3 regions of the Gordonia sp. PDNC005 genome follow, and region 3 is predicted to be linked to each of the others. Evidence: predicted binding sites of a transcription regulator. Region 3 holds the regulator's gene; each other region holds the start of a gene.

The links. Region 3 encodes LexA, which represses DNA repair genes until DNA is damaged. Its sites were predicted from a motif close to CGAACANNTGTTCG; they were not measured.
Region 1: a site for LexA is predicted at 3,673-3,686, ahead of JVX90_RS17080 (HNH endonuclease signature motif containing protein). Genes of this name have one in related genera too.
Region 2: a site for LexA is predicted at 1,604-1,617, ahead of JVX90_RS09450 (DUF222 domain-containing protein). Genes of this name have one in related genera too.

The regions. Positions count from the first base shown of each region.
Region 1 is NZ_CP070351.1:3,541,708-3,546,461, forward strand. It holds gene JVX90_RS17065 (alkaline phosphatase family protein) at 1-624, shown strand, start outside; gene JVX90_RS17070 (DUF456 domain-containing protein) at 610-1,089, opposite strand; gene gluQRS (tRNA glutamyl-Q(34) synthetase GluQRS) at 1,120-2,064, shown strand; gene JVX90_RS17080 (HNH endonuclease signature motif containing protein) at 2,070-3,578, opposite strand; gene JVX90_RS17085 (LpqN/LpqT family lipoprotein) at 3,808-4,512, shown strand; gene JVX90_RS17090 (VOC family protein) at 4,575-4,754, opposite strand, start outside.
Region 2 is NZ_CP070351.1:1,980,365-1,985,118, forward strand. It holds gene JVX90_RS09440 (segregation/condensation protein A) at 1-497, opposite strand, end outside; gene JVX90_RS09445 (ParA family protein) at 494-1,393, opposite strand; gene JVX90_RS09450 (DUF222 domain-containing protein) at 1,663-2,391, shown strand; gene JVX90_RS09455 (hypothetical protein) at 2,452-3,147, shown strand; gene JVX90_RS09460 (hypothetical protein) at 3,173-3,832, shown strand; gene xerD (site-specific tyrosine recombinase XerD) at 3,836-4,754, opposite strand, start outside.
Region 3 is NZ_CP070351.1:1,444,294-1,449,047, reverse strand. It holds gene hrpA (ATP-dependent RNA helicase HrpA) at 1-63, shown strand, start outside; gene nrdR (transcriptional regulator NrdR) at 69-515, opposite strand; gene JVX90_RS20545 (LysM peptidoglycan-binding domain-containing protein) at 546-1,145, opposite strand; gene lexA (transcriptional repressor LexA) at 1,311-1,982, shown strand; gene JVX90_RS06855 (putative PEP-binding protein) at 2,013-3,725, opposite strand; gene JVX90_RS06850 (DeoR/GlpR family DNA-binding transcription regulator) at 3,845-4,615, shown strand; gene JVX90_RS06845 (1-phosphofructokinase family hexose kinase) at 4,612-4,754, shown strand, end outside.

The sequences.
Region 1 (4,754 bases), 2.1 Mb from region 3:
CGCGTGACCGGCGTTCGGTGCCCGAACATCTCCCGCTGGCGGCGCAAAGTGTGCGGCGACCTGGTCTCCACATTCGATTTCAGCCGGTCGGACGGCTACCGCGCGCCGTCGAAGCCCGGAAGGGTTCCGGCGTTCGTCGAACGGTGGAACGCCGAGCCCGGCGGCGACGTCCCCGTCCAGGAGTCAGGCGACGCGGTCGCGCTGCCCACGCCATATCGCCTCTCCGCGAACGTGACGGAGGGCGTCCTCACTCTGACCAACGAAGGTTCACGCGCCGCGGTGTTCGGCGTCTTCCACAACGGCAGGGCCGAACACCACACGGTCACCGACCGGCGACGCGTGACGCTGCCGTCGGGAACCGATCACGTCGTTGTGACGGGACCCGACCGGTTCCTGCGTGATCTGCACTTCCGTCCCGGCGGGTCGACGGCCCGAGTGACGCTCAATCACGCCGCCGGACGGATCACTGTGAACGGACGCGATGTGACGTCGACCGCGGTCCGGAACAGTTGGTATGAGGTGAGCGTCGCCGACACCTCCGGGCGGCAGTACTTCACCGGCCGTCTCGAGAACGGCCGTCGGACGCGCACCTCGCCGCTTCACCGTGATCTAGGTCGCGACTAGATAGCCGAGCCAGGCGGCGACAGCGGCGAGCGCCCCGGCGAGTTCGATGACGATCAGAAGGCCGACTGTCTTAGTGGCGGTGATGCCGCCGGTCCAGCCCGCCTTCAGGTCTTTCAGTCGGACGGCTTCGGCTACGACAGTGCCCACGATGAAACCGAGCGGCAGCCCGATGACGGGCACCACGAAGAACCCGATGATGCCGAGCAGTCCGCCGACGACGAGTGACCAGCGTCCGACGTCCGACTTCGCGAGCGATCGCCCGCCGATCACGTACTTGACGATCCAGGCGATCGCCATGCACGCCACGGCCGCGGCGAACACCCACCATGCGGTGCCGCCGGAGAGGATCGCCCAGATCAGGATTCCGGCCGCGACCAGCACTGTTCCCGGTAGCAGTGGCACGACGATGCCGACGAGCCCCACCGCCATGAGGACGCTGACTCCGGCATATGCCCAGGTGTTCACATCGACCATGTAAGCAGGCCGTGGCATACGGTGGGGACCGTGGTTCTCGACGTCACGCCCGCCGGGCGCTTCGCTCCGTCGCCGTCCGGCGATCTGCACATCGGAAATCTGCGGACCGCGGTCCTCGCCGATCTGTTCGCCCGCACGTCGGGCCGACGGTTCCTCATGCGTGTGGAAGACCTCGACCGCGTGCGCGAGGGCGCCGAGGAGCGTCAGCTCGCCGACCTCGCAGCGCTCGGCATCCGGTGGGCCGAGCCGGTGATCCGTCAGTCCGAGCGCCGCGATGTGTACACCGCGGTGGTCGACGGATTGACCGCGGAAGGTCGCACTTTCGAGTGCTTCTGCACGCGCCGGGAGATCCTCGACGCACCGTCCGCGCCGCACGCCCCGCAGGGCGCCTACCCCGGCACCTGCCGCGACCTGACCGATGCCGAGCGTGATGAGCGGCGCCGCACCCGCCCGGCGGCGATCCGGTTGCGTGCCGATGTCACGGAGTTCACCGTCCACGATGCGCTGCACGGTCCGTTCACCGGCGACGTCGACGACTTCGTCCTGCGTCGCAACGACGGGACGCCCGCGTACAACCTGGCCGTGGTCGTCGACGACACCGCGACCGGCGTCGACCAGGTGGTCAGGGGCGACGACTTGCTGAGCTCGGCACCCCGGCAGGCCTATCTCGCGACGCTACTCAGTGCGACGCCGCCGGAGTACGTGCACGTCCCGATGGTCCTGAACAGGAACGGAGCGCGTCTGGCCAAACGGGACGGCGCCGTCACTCTGTCCGACCTCGCCGAGCAGGGAGTCGACTCGGCCGGGGTCCTGTCCATGATCGCGGCGTCGCTGGGCATGGCCGGCGAGGGTGAGGCGGTCACCATCGACGTCCTCGCATCACGCTTCGACCCGGCCCGACTTCCTCGCGAACCGTGGGTGTTCGAGCCACGCACAGGGTCCGGGCATGGCGGTGCCCCCGCCTGAGCAGCTCAGGCGGGGTTGCGCACCACGTCGACCCCGGGTGGGGCCGGTGGTCCCGGTGGTGGTGCCGGGATTCGGCAGGAGAGCCACTTCTCCACTGCCGATCCGGACTGGGTGGCCCGGATCGCCGGGAGGAGCTTCTCCGGCTGCAGCGAGTGGTTGACCTTCCACGGCTCGTTCGAGCCGGTGGGTCGCCAGCCGACCCGGCCCTTGAACGGGCCCGAGGTCAGGATGGTGGTCTCCCATCCGCCGGGTGTGGTGGAGACGCTGCGGTTATGTCCTCCGCACGCACCGCCCAGGTGGTCGATGTCGGTCGGGCCGCCGTCTTGCCAGTCGGGCATGTGATGCGCCTGGGTGCGGGACCACGGGGTGGTGCAGCCGGGTGCGGTGCAGCCGCGGTCCCGGCCGAACAAAGCTAGGCGTTGCGCCAGCGACGCCAGACGCTTGCCGCGACCCAGGTACAGAACCTGCGACGACTGGCCCTCGAACACTTCGAGCCACGGGGTCGCGTCGACGGCGAGGTCGACCAGATCGGCCACGGGCAGACGCGTGCCGGTCGCGGTGACCGCAACACCTGCCCGGTTTTCGAGGTCTTCGAGCGATGCGGTGACCACCAAATGCGACGGGAGGGCGACGGAGTCGCCGAGGGCGCCGTTGGCGAGGAGGTGGTCGAGCATTGCTTCGAGTGCGTCATGGTTGCGCTGGGACTGCGACCGGACATCCCGTTCGCGGGCGGCGGAGAGTGCCTCGGCGTCGGCGCCGTAGGCGGCGCCGCGGGGTGACTCGGGGTCGTCGGGGTTGTTCATCCCGGGTTCTGCCCAGAGGGTGAGGATTGCTTCGAGCTTGGCGCGAAGCGCCGGCGACAGTTGTGCCCGGATCTTGGACATCAGGCGCTTGTCCTGCGGTTGGATCGCGAATCCTCGGGTCCGGGCGCGGTCAGCGTCGTCAGTCAGGGAGCCGTCGGGGTCGAGGTGGGCCAGGATGCGGCGTCCGACTTCGCGGGTGCCCTCCGGGGTCAGGTCGCGGGACAGTTCGGCGAGCTCAGCTTCGGCACGAGCCTTGTCCTCGGCCGGGATGGCGGCGGGGATCTCCTCGATCACGGCGACGATCTCATTGACGTGGTCGACCGACAGGTCGCCATCGGCAACGGCGGCGGCGGTGGCCGGCAAGACCGGGTCAAGCTGATCGCCGGAGAAGTTGTACATCGGGCTGATCGCCAACGCCGCAGTCAGACGGCGCTTGCTCGCCCCGACACCGAGGCGCAGCGCGGAAGTCAGGTACTTGCCCGGCGTCTGCGCTCCCGCCTTGCGGTACGCGCCGCGGGTAGAGACCTCCGCGAAGAGGCGGGCGTCCACGCCGTCCGCCCGACGGTGCGAACGCTCAAGAACATCCGCAGCGAGCAGGACATCGTCGTCGGTCATCGCCGTAAGCGACACCGACGAGAGCTTCGCGGCCACCTCATCCTGCAGGTGAGCCAGTTCGAGAGGCGAATCGGGGAGATCAAATGTGTCGATCATGGCGTTCGCCCCCCCCTTCAGAGAGCCTTGGGTAGTGTCCGGTTTTGCTGTTATCTCCAGTGTAAACCTATTGTGCGACAAATCATAGCGTTTTCGTAAATCCGTTCGATTCTGGGGAAAGCCAGTCGTTCCAACTGTTCTCCAAGCGACGACTCCTACGCTGAGCGTGTTCACGACGTCATCGGCGGCGTCGGAAGTTTCCGGACATCACTGGACCAGGAGGACTGAAGTGACAATCTCTACTCTCATGCGCGGACTCGTCGTCACCGCATCGGCCTGCGCGCTTGTCGTAGGAGTCGCCTCGTGCAGCAAGGACGACTCGTCGAGCAGCTCCGCTTCCACCACGAGCAACTCGACGACGCCCACGGCGACCACCAGCTCTGCTCCGACGACGTCCAGCAGCACGGGTGCGAACCCGACGATCGCCGACTACATCAAAGAACAGGGCATCACCGAGACGAAGGCGACCCCGGGAGAGGACGGTGCTCCCAGCGTCGACATGCCTACACCCGACGGCTGGGCACAGGTCGAGAAGAGCGACCTGCCCGAGTACGCCCTCGGCGCGATCAAGTACTCCGGCGCTCAGGGCTCCAACTACACCGCGAACATCGTGGCGTTGTTCTCGAAACTGACCGGCCCCGTCGACGTGGACAAGCTCTTCGAACTCGCGCCGGGCGAACTCCGCAACCTCGACGACTTCAGTGAGATCGGGTCGGGACACAAGTCCACGCTGTCCGGATTCGGGTCGTACAAGATGGCCGGGCAGTACACCCTCAAGGGCATGACGGTGCTCACCGCGCAGCAGACCGTCGTCATCGAGGCCGCCGACGCCGTGTACGTCCTCCAGCTGAACGCCACCAGCAATGAGGATCAGGCCGACGCGCTGCAGAAGGCCATGGACCAGATCGACGAGCAGACCAAGATCACCGCATAGGTGTCACGCGAGTACGGACCCGACACCGCGAAGGTGTCGGGTCCGTACGTGGCCTGGAAGGGTCAGAGCTGGTCGATGCGGACGAGGTTGCCCGACGGGTCGCGGAACGCGCAGTCGCGGACCCCGTAGTTCTGGTCGGTCGGCTCCTGCACCACGTCGGCTCCGGCCGCGGCGACCTTCTCGAACAGCGCGTCGAGGTCGTCGGAGGCGAGAGTCACCGCGCCGTACGACCCCTTCGCCAT
Region 2 (4,754 bases), 540 kb from region 3:
TCGGGCAGCAAGTCCACGTAGCGGTCATCAAGCGATACTGCACGTGGGTAGCGTTGCAGTGCAGCAGCTTCCAGCTCGGCGAACAGGACTGCGACCTGTTTGAACGCTCGATACTGCAGAAGTCGCGCGAACAGCAGGTCGCGCGCCTCGAGGAGCGCAAGGTCCTCCGGGTCGTCCACCTCACCCGACGGCAGCAGTCGCGCCGCCTTCAGATCGAGCAGCGTTGCCGCGATCACCAGGAACTCGGTGGTCTGCTCAAGATCGGAGTCGGGACCGAGCGCCTTGGTGTAGGCGATGAAATCGTCGGTGACCACGTGCAGGGCCACTTCGGTCACGTCGAGGCGGTGCTGACTGATCAAGTTCAACAACAGGTCGAACGGGCCCGTGAAATTGGTCAGCTTGACCGTGAACTTCCCGTCGTTCGCGGGATCGGCCTCAGTAACGTCCTGATCAGGATCGTCCTGGGCCGCCTCGTCGAGGACGGGAGTCTGCGTCACGTGCGCGTTTCGTTGTGCGCGATCACCTCTCGCGCAAGACTGCGGTACGCGGCCGCGCCCGACGATTTGGGCGCCCACGACGTGATCGGTTCGCCGGCTACCGACGTCTCCGGGAACCGCACGGTCCGATTGATGACGGTGTCGAAGACGGCGTCGCCGAACACCTCGACCACACGGTGCATCACGTCCCGCGAGTGGAGCGTGCGCTGGTCGTACATCGTGACGACGATTCCGCCGAGTTCCAATCGCGGGTTGAGCCGGTCGTGCACCTTGTCGATCGTGTCGGTGAGCAAAGCGAGTCCACGGAGGCTGAAGTACTCGCACTCCATCGGGATCAAGACGTTGTCGGCGCACGCAAGCGCGTTGACCGTCAGCAGACCGAGTGACGGCTGGCAGTCGATGAGGATGTAGTCGTACCGATCGGCGACCGGATGCAGTGCTCGCGCCAGCGCCTGCTCACGACCGACCTCGGTCACGAGCTGAATCTCGGCGGCCGACAGGTCGATATTGGACGGAAGAAGGTCGAGTCCGTCGACACGAGTACGCATCAACACGTCATCGGTGGCCGCATACGGCGGGACGAGGAGATTGTGGACGGTCTGCTCGAGCTCATGGTGCGGCACTCCGAGTCCAGCGGACAGCGCACCTTGGGGATCCAGGTCGACGAGCAGCACACGTCGGCCGGCCTCGGCCAGCGATGCTCCGAGGTTGATGGTCGACGTGGTCTTGCCGACGCCACCCTTCTGATTGCACATCGCGATGATGACGGCTGGGCCGTGCTTGTCCCGCGGAGCCGGATCCGGGATGTCGCGATAGGGACGGCCGGTCGGTCCGAGCTTGTCGGCGGGGACGTCGAGCTCGCCCTGCGTCGCCTTGGCACCGGCTTTGTAGTCCACCTGTCCGATGCTCCTTCTCAGTGTTCGACGGTCCACTGGCAATCCTAGAGGGTCGCCGCCCGAAGGGGTGCGACGCCGTCGGCGAGCCGCGCATCGTTCATGGTGAGCGACGACAAGAGCCTAGTCTCAGACCCTTTGGCCTAGTCGAGAACGCTTCTCACGCATCCCACTAATTACCTATTGCAGACATTCGAGATCAGCGTTAGTATTAGAACATCAGTTCGAATTCTTCTTCCACCTCCCCGCCGCAGGCCGAAAGGAGTCCGACAATGACCAGCACCATCACCGGTTCGCTCGGCGTCGTCACCTCGGGCAACGACTTCGACGATCTCTCCGCGGTCCGGACGCTGATCGCCGATGAGGCGAACTTGGCGTGGCGTCGCCTGCAGATGATCGGTGGGGTCGCTGCTCGTCGTGAGACCGCCGCAGCCGACGGCGACGACACGCTGCTGCTGAACGTCACCACCGTGCTCGGTGCCGAGGTGTCCGCGATCATGTCGGTCGGTAAGAGCACCGGGTCGGCCCTGGTCGAGTTGGCACTCGACGCACTTGATCGCCTCCCGCGCGTGGCGGGACTGTTGCGCGACGGCCTGATCTCCTTCGCCACCTTCCAGACGATCGTCCAGCAGTGCGCGGCGGTCGACGACACCGACACCATCGCCGCCGTCGACGCCGACCTCGCCCAGGAACTCCGCGACAGTGGTGCCGTCTCGTGGAGCACCGGCAGAGACACCGCCCGCCGGATCGTCGCCGAACACGACCCCGACGCCGTCCGCGAAAGCCGCACCGCCCGCGGCAAGGGCGTCACCGTCGCCCACGACGGCGACGAGTCGGTCCTGACCGTCGCCGCCGACCCGGAGCAGGTCCTGCTCGCGAAGAAGGCCATCGATGCCGACGCTGCAGCGCTGACCTGTGACGACGACACCCGGTCGGTCGGCGCACGACGCTCCGATCTAGCGGTCGCCCGGATGACCGGCGACGCGTTCGTATGCAACTGAGGCAACCCCGACTGCCCTGTCGCGGCAACCGTCGCCGAGATCGGTGAACGGTTCACCAAGGTGATCGTCCACGTCATCGCCGACGCGACGACCCTCAGCGGGGAGTCCACCAAGGCCGGCTGGATGGACGGATACGGCGTCATCGACGCTCACCACGCACGCGAGATCGCAGCCAAGCCCGGCACTGTCGTCCGGCCGCTCGATCTGACCGCCGCCACCGCGAGACCGACTGATTACCGTCCAGGCGCGGCCGCCGACACCGCCTCACGCGCGGTGCACGGACGATGCACCGTACCCGGCTGCAACCGGACCGCGTGGGACTGCGACCTCGACCACGTCACCGAGTTCAACCACAACCGCCCAGCAGCAGGCGGCCCGACGTGCCCATGCAACCTCGGCCCGAAGTGCCGGTTCCACCACGTGGTGAAAACCCATGTCGCCGGCTGGCTCGACGACCAGATCATCGACGCGAACGGTGTCATCTGGACCGAGACCACCACCCCGTCCGGCCACACCATCCGCGCCCGAGCGCGCAACTACTGGCTCCTACCAGGCCTGGGTCTTCTGCCCTGCCGACACGGCGCGCCCGTAGAACCCGGCGTCGACACCAGCGAGGCACCGACGCGCAGCAGAACCCGCACACAGGCCAAACACGCCTACCGCATGCAGTTGCGGTCGAGGCGTCGGTTCACCCGCGCCTGCACGGAAGCGGCACGCGAAGTGGAATTCGACTCCGCTGGGCCACCACCGTTCTGAGCGGCGTTTCCGTACAGTCGGTCATATGCGTCATTGTCGCCCGGCCGCGTTGTTGATCGCTCTCATCGTGTTTGCACTCGGTGTTGTGTCGATGATCGGGGCGGGTGCGGCGTTGGCAGACTGTATGGGCTACAAGGACGATCAAGCTCGGATCGATTCCACGCTCGGCAACGATGGAGCGCGCACCTATGCTGCGGTCGCCAAGGGGCGAGTGGTGGACCAGAAGACCATCGAACGTGATGTCACCGGTTCGTTGCGTCTCACGCTGGTCGATATCAAGGTCACCGAGGCGTACCGCGGCGTCAGTGTCGGCGAGGTTATGCGCGTGGCGACTACCCCAGATATCTCTACTTGGCGCGAGTTCACTACCGGATCCGACTACTTCATCGCCCTTAAGGAGTTTCGGGGCGGAGAGTTCGTGGACCTCGATGTGTCGCGATGGGCGCACCTGTACGACGACGACTGCAGCCCGACTGTCCCGACCGATGAGGTCGGACCGGAGTTCTTCGCAGAACTCCGCGCGAAGACTGGAGTCACCGCGGCGCCGAGCTGTGAGACCTCCGCGGCCGATCCCGGTCGATCATCCGACGCCACATTCGTGTGGCTCGGCGCGGCAGGCGGCGTTGCCCTGGTCATTGCCGCTGCAGCGCTTGTGTGGAGGGCACGCCGCGACAGAGATCAGTAGGCGTCAGCGTGCTCGAGGATGGGCCGTGGCGTACACCTCGCGCATCGTGGTGACGGTGACGAGCGTGTAGACCTGCGTGGTCGTGACCGACGAGTGCCCGAGGAGTTCCTGCACCACGCGGACGTCGGCTCCGCCGTCCAGGAGATGGGTCGCGAAACTATGGCGCAGAGTGTGCGGCGAGACGTCCTTGGTGATGCCGGCCCGGTCGGCCGCGTCAACGAGGACCTGCCATGCGCTCTGCCTCGACAGCCGACCACCCCGAATGTTGAGGAACAGCGCGGGTGTCCCCTTCTTGACCAACGCTGGACGGCCACGCACCAGATACGCATCCACCGCGGCGAGCGCAGGACGGCCGACCGGAACGATCCGCTCCTTGCCGCCCTTACCCCGCAGGACGACGGCGCGATGCTCCACGTCGATGTCGTCGACGTCGAGTGACGTGACCTCGGAAATGCGTGCCCCACAGCTGTACAGCAGTTCGAGCAGTGCCCGATCACGAAGGGCGCGAGGGCCTTCCGACGCTCCCGCAGCATCGAGGATCGCGAGAACGTCGTCCACCGGCAACGACTTCGGGAGTCTCCGGGGAGCCTTCGGCGGCCGCACGGCATGTGCCACATCCTCGGGCACGAGACCTTCCGCCGCCGCGAACTTGTGGAAACCACGGGCAGCGATCAGCGTCCGAGCCACCGAACTGTCCGCAAGCGGGGCCACCTCCCCTGCGGGATCACCACGTCGGAGTGCAACGAGAAACTCCCGAACCGTCTCCTCGCGGACATCGGCGAGATCCGTCACTCCCCGGCCGGCCAGAAACTCTTGATAGCGGCGCAGGTCACGGCGGTACGACGAGATCGTGTTGACGGCAGCACCGCGCTCCACCGTGAGATGGTCGAGATAGGCAGCCACCACGTCATCGACGCCGGAC
Region 3 (4,754 bases):
CAGCTCGGCACTGCGGGCCCGATATCCGAGAAACGGGTGCTCAAGGCAATCACTCAGTTCTGAGGGAGTCAGACGCGCTCGCGGAGCTCGTTGATCTCCTTCTGGAAGTCGTCGGCCGATTCGAACGACTTGTAGACCGAGGCGAACCGCAGGTAGGCGACCTCGTCGAGGTCACGGAGCGGACGCAGGATCGCGAGTCCGACCTCATTACTGGGGATCTCGGCCGAACCGAGGCCGCGCACAGTGTCCTCCACCTGCGAGGCGAGTTTGGCGAGTGCGTCTTCGTCGACACTGCGGCCCTGACACGCCCGGCGGACGCCCTTCATGACCTTCTCGCGACTGAAAGGCTCGGTGATACCGTTCCGCTTCACAACGGACAGCACTGCCGCCTCGACTGTGCTGAAGCGTCGACCGCATTCCGCGCATGACCGACGGCGGCGGATCGCCAAGCCGTCATCGGCAACGCGGGAGTCCACCACTCGTGTGTCGTCGTTCTTGCAGAACGGGCAGCGCATCCCCCGATGATAACGTCCGTCGCACTCAGGTCAGTACGCGGGAGCCACCAGCGACTGACTCACGCGGAGACCTGAAGTCTCCAGCCCGTTCATCGCACGCAACTGTGCAACGACGCCCGCAGCGGGCAGCTCCGGCGCTATCCGGCGTGCGACGTCAGTCAACGACTCACCCGACCTGACGTGAATCACTTGAGTCGCCGCCGGAACATCCGACGTCGCGGCATCCTGATACGAACCACCGATGATCGCAAGGATCCACACCGCGCCGGCCAAGACCGCACCGAGAAGCACCGCACCGACCACCCGACGACGACGGAACACGGCCTCGATGTTCGAACGGTTCGTCATCGCTGCGGCCCCGGCCGAACGGGAGGCTCGACCGGACCGGACGACGCCACGATCACGCGCCTCCCACTGAGCCTCCGGCTCGTGCTTGAGCGAATCGACACCCGCCGATCGCCGTCGCCCTCGTCCCGTCGGACGGCACACGTCTCCATCCACACGCGGAGTCGTGTGATCGATCCGACGCGCCTCGACGAGCGGGATATCGCAGGTCATCGCTGCAACACGCGCATTCTGGGGTCCGCGAGCGATACCGGCTGCGGGGCGGGTGATCAGTGCCTGACTCATCGGAGCCTCCTGTTCGATCAACTGTTCGAAGAACCTTTGTTCGATAGTTAACACCATGGGTCTGACAAAGTCAGCAACACGTCGAACAATTGTTTGAAATCTGTGATCCAGTCGACTAACGTCGAGGTCAGTTCACACGCGATGTTCGAATGGAAAGGACCGATGATGGCGGACAATCCAGATCCCCTGCTCTCGACCTCCACCCTGGAGGCGTCGCTGACTCAGCGTCAGCGTGAAGTGCTCGAGGTGATCCGGAAGTCGGTCCGGGAACGCGGCTACCCGCCGAGCATCCGCGAGATCGGCGAAGCCGTCGGCCTCACGTCGACATCGTCGGTGGCACACCAGTTGCGCACACTGGAACGCCGCGGCCTGCTCAAGCGCGATCCTCATCGTCCGCGTGCGGTGAACGTCCGCGACGACAACCGCACTCCCCCTGCCGACGAGTCCTCGGAGTCGCTGCCGACACCGACGTTCGTGCCAGTGCTCGGCCGCATCGCCGCGGGCGGTCCGATCCTCGCCGAGCAAGCAGTCGAAGAAGTGTTCCCGATGCCGAAGGAACTCGTCGGCGACGGCTCACTGTTCATGCTCCGGGTGGTCGGCGAGTCGATGATCGACGCCGCCATCTGCGACGGCGACTGGGTCGTCGTCCGTCAGCAGAACGTCGCAGAGAACGGCGACATCGTCGCCGCCATGATCGACGGCGAGGCCACGGTGAAGACCTTCAAGCGCAAGGACGGCCACGTGTGGCTGCTCCCTCACAACGAGCACTTCGAGCCGATCCCCGGCGACGACGCCGCGATCCTCGGCAAGGTCGTCACGGTGATGCGTCGCATCTGACGCATCACCGCTTGTGGTCGGCGCCCCTCGTCAGGCGCCGACCACCGCGCGTGCAGCGTCACGCGCGCCCGACGCGCTGGTCGCCGCGAGCGCTGCGGCCGCGGCCTCACGGCACTGCTGCAGGGTCACGCCGCCCAGCTTGAGTCCAACGGCGGCCGACGCCGCGGGGGCCGATGACAGGGATCGCACACCGAGCCCGACCAGGACGCAGGCCAACAACGGATCTGCCGCGGCCTCACCGCAGACACCGACGGACTTGGCCTGCTTCTCTCCCGCCTCACCGATCATCGCGATGAGCGCGAGGACAGCGGGCTGCCACGGATCGGTGAGCGATGCGAGCTCCGGCGACATGCGATCGGCCGCCATCGTGTACTGGGTCAGGTCATTGGTCCCGACCGACACGAAGTCGACTTCGGCCAAGATCTTGTCGGCCAGTATCGCCGCGGAGGGCACTTCGATCATGACGCCGGGGACCATGCCCCGATCACGGACCTGACCGGCGAATTCGCGAGCCTCGTCGACGGTTGCGATCATCGGCGCCATCACCCACGGAACAGCTCCCGCCCCTTGCGCCGCGGCTGCGAGCGCATCGAGCTGGCCGTTCCGGATCTCCGGGTACGTGGAGACGATCCGATTGCCTCGGACGCCCATCGCCGGATTCGGCTCGTCGGCGCTGGCGACGAACTTCAGCGGCTTGTCCGAGCCGGCGTCGAGAGTTCGAATGACCACTTTCTGTCCATCGAATGCGTCGATGACCTCGCGATACAGCGCGGTCTGCTCTTCGAGCGTCGGCTCGGTCGCGCGGTCCAGAAATGCGAGCTCCGTGCGAAACAGGCCGACTCCCTGGACTGGCGCCTCGGCCGCGGCTCGCGCCGACACTCCGTCGGCCACATTCGCGAGAATGAGCACCGGCTCACCGTCGGCCGTGGCACCGGGACCCCGCCAGGCGGCGACCTTCTCCGACTGCTCCCGCGCCGCCGCGATCGCGGCTGAGATCAACGCGTCGTCGGGATTGATGCCGATCGTGCCCGTTGCGCCGTCGACGTACCCGTGTGCTCCGGTGGGGATGTCGTCGAGATCGGCCGCCGCGACGATGCACGGGATGCCGAGCTGACGCGCGATGATGGCCGTGTGACTGCTCGGTCCGCCGAGCCGCATCGCCAACCCCACGACCAACGCAGGATCGAGCCCTGCGGTGTCCGCCGGCGCGAGATCGTCGGCGCACAAGATGGACGGCACCTCGGGTGTCGGGATGCCCGGCTCCGGAAGGCCGAGGAGTTCGGCGATCACGCGGTCACGGACATCGCGCAGGTCGGTCACCCGCTCGGCCATCAGACCACCGAGTTTGGTGAACATCTCGACGAACTGTTCGGTGGCCGCCGCTGCGGCGGCCGGCGCCGGTCTGCCTGCGGCGATCAGCTTGGACGCCGCACCGATCCATCCTCGATCGCGCGCGAGACCCGCTGTCGCAGTGAGGACTTCAGCAGAGACGCCGGTGCTGTGTGATGCCCGGTCGGAGAGCCGTGCAGCCACGACAGTCGCGGCGTCGACGAAACGGGTGGTCTCGGACTCACGCTCCCCCTCGGCGACGGGCGCGGCTGCTGCGTCGTACGTGGGCCGCTCGCCGACGCGGATGATCGGGCCGTACGCGAGCCCTCCGACCACCGGAGTTCCGGTCACGACTGAGCTGGCGGCGAACGGATTGTCTGCGGACTGCACGGGCGCGGCATCGATCTTGGTCATGTGAGAGAGATTACAAGAAGTCCTTGACGCCCCCGACAGTACGGGAGTAAACAAAGATGTAATCCAAGTAAATACAGATGAATCAACACGCCAGCACGTAGCTGACCAGGAGTAGTCACATGTACGCCGAAGAACGCCAACAAGCGATCGCGAACGAGGTCCGCCAACGCGGCCGCGTGTCCGTCGCCGAGTTGGCGGAACGATTCGCGGTCACCGGCGAAACCGTCCGTCGCGACCTCGCAGTACTGCAGCGTTCCGGCAGCCTGATGCGAGTGCACGGCGGAGCGGTGCGGCTCGACGTCGCCGCCGTCGTCGACGAACCGGACCTCCCGTCGCGAGAGGCCGCGCGGCAGTCCGAGAAGGCGGCGATCGGCGTCGCGGCGCAACGCTTCCTGCCTGCCACCGGAGGCTCGGTCCTCTTCGACGCCGGTAGCACCACGTACCAGGCCGCGACCGCGGTGAGCGGCGACGCGCGCCTGCAACTGGTCACCAACAGCGTTCCGATCGCATCGTCGCTCACCGGTCTGTCACGGTCGACGGTCCTGCTGATCGGGGGCAGGCTCCGACCGAAGACACAGGCCGCCGTCGGAGCCGACGCCGTCGAGGCGTTCGCACGACTGCATGTGAGTGTCGGGTTCATCGGCACGAACGGGCTCACCGCGGATCACGGCCTGTCCACTCCGGACTCCGACGAAGCCGCGACCAAACGAGCGATGATCGCCTGCTGCGACCGCGTCGTCGTGTTGGCCGACTCGACGAAGATGAACCGCCAGGAACTCGTCGGCTTCTCCGGCCTGGAGAACATCGACGTCCTCATAACCGACGCCGGGATCGACCCGGCGCTCGTCACCGAACTGACCGAACACGACATCGAGGTGGTCGTCGCATGATTCTGACAGTCACAGCCAATCCGAGCATCGATCGCACGGTCCAGCTGGACGGGCCTCTGATACCCGGCGGCGTCCACCGACCGGTCGGCGTCGTGGACCAGCCCGGAGGGAAGGGCGTGAACGTGGCCCGAGTCGTCGA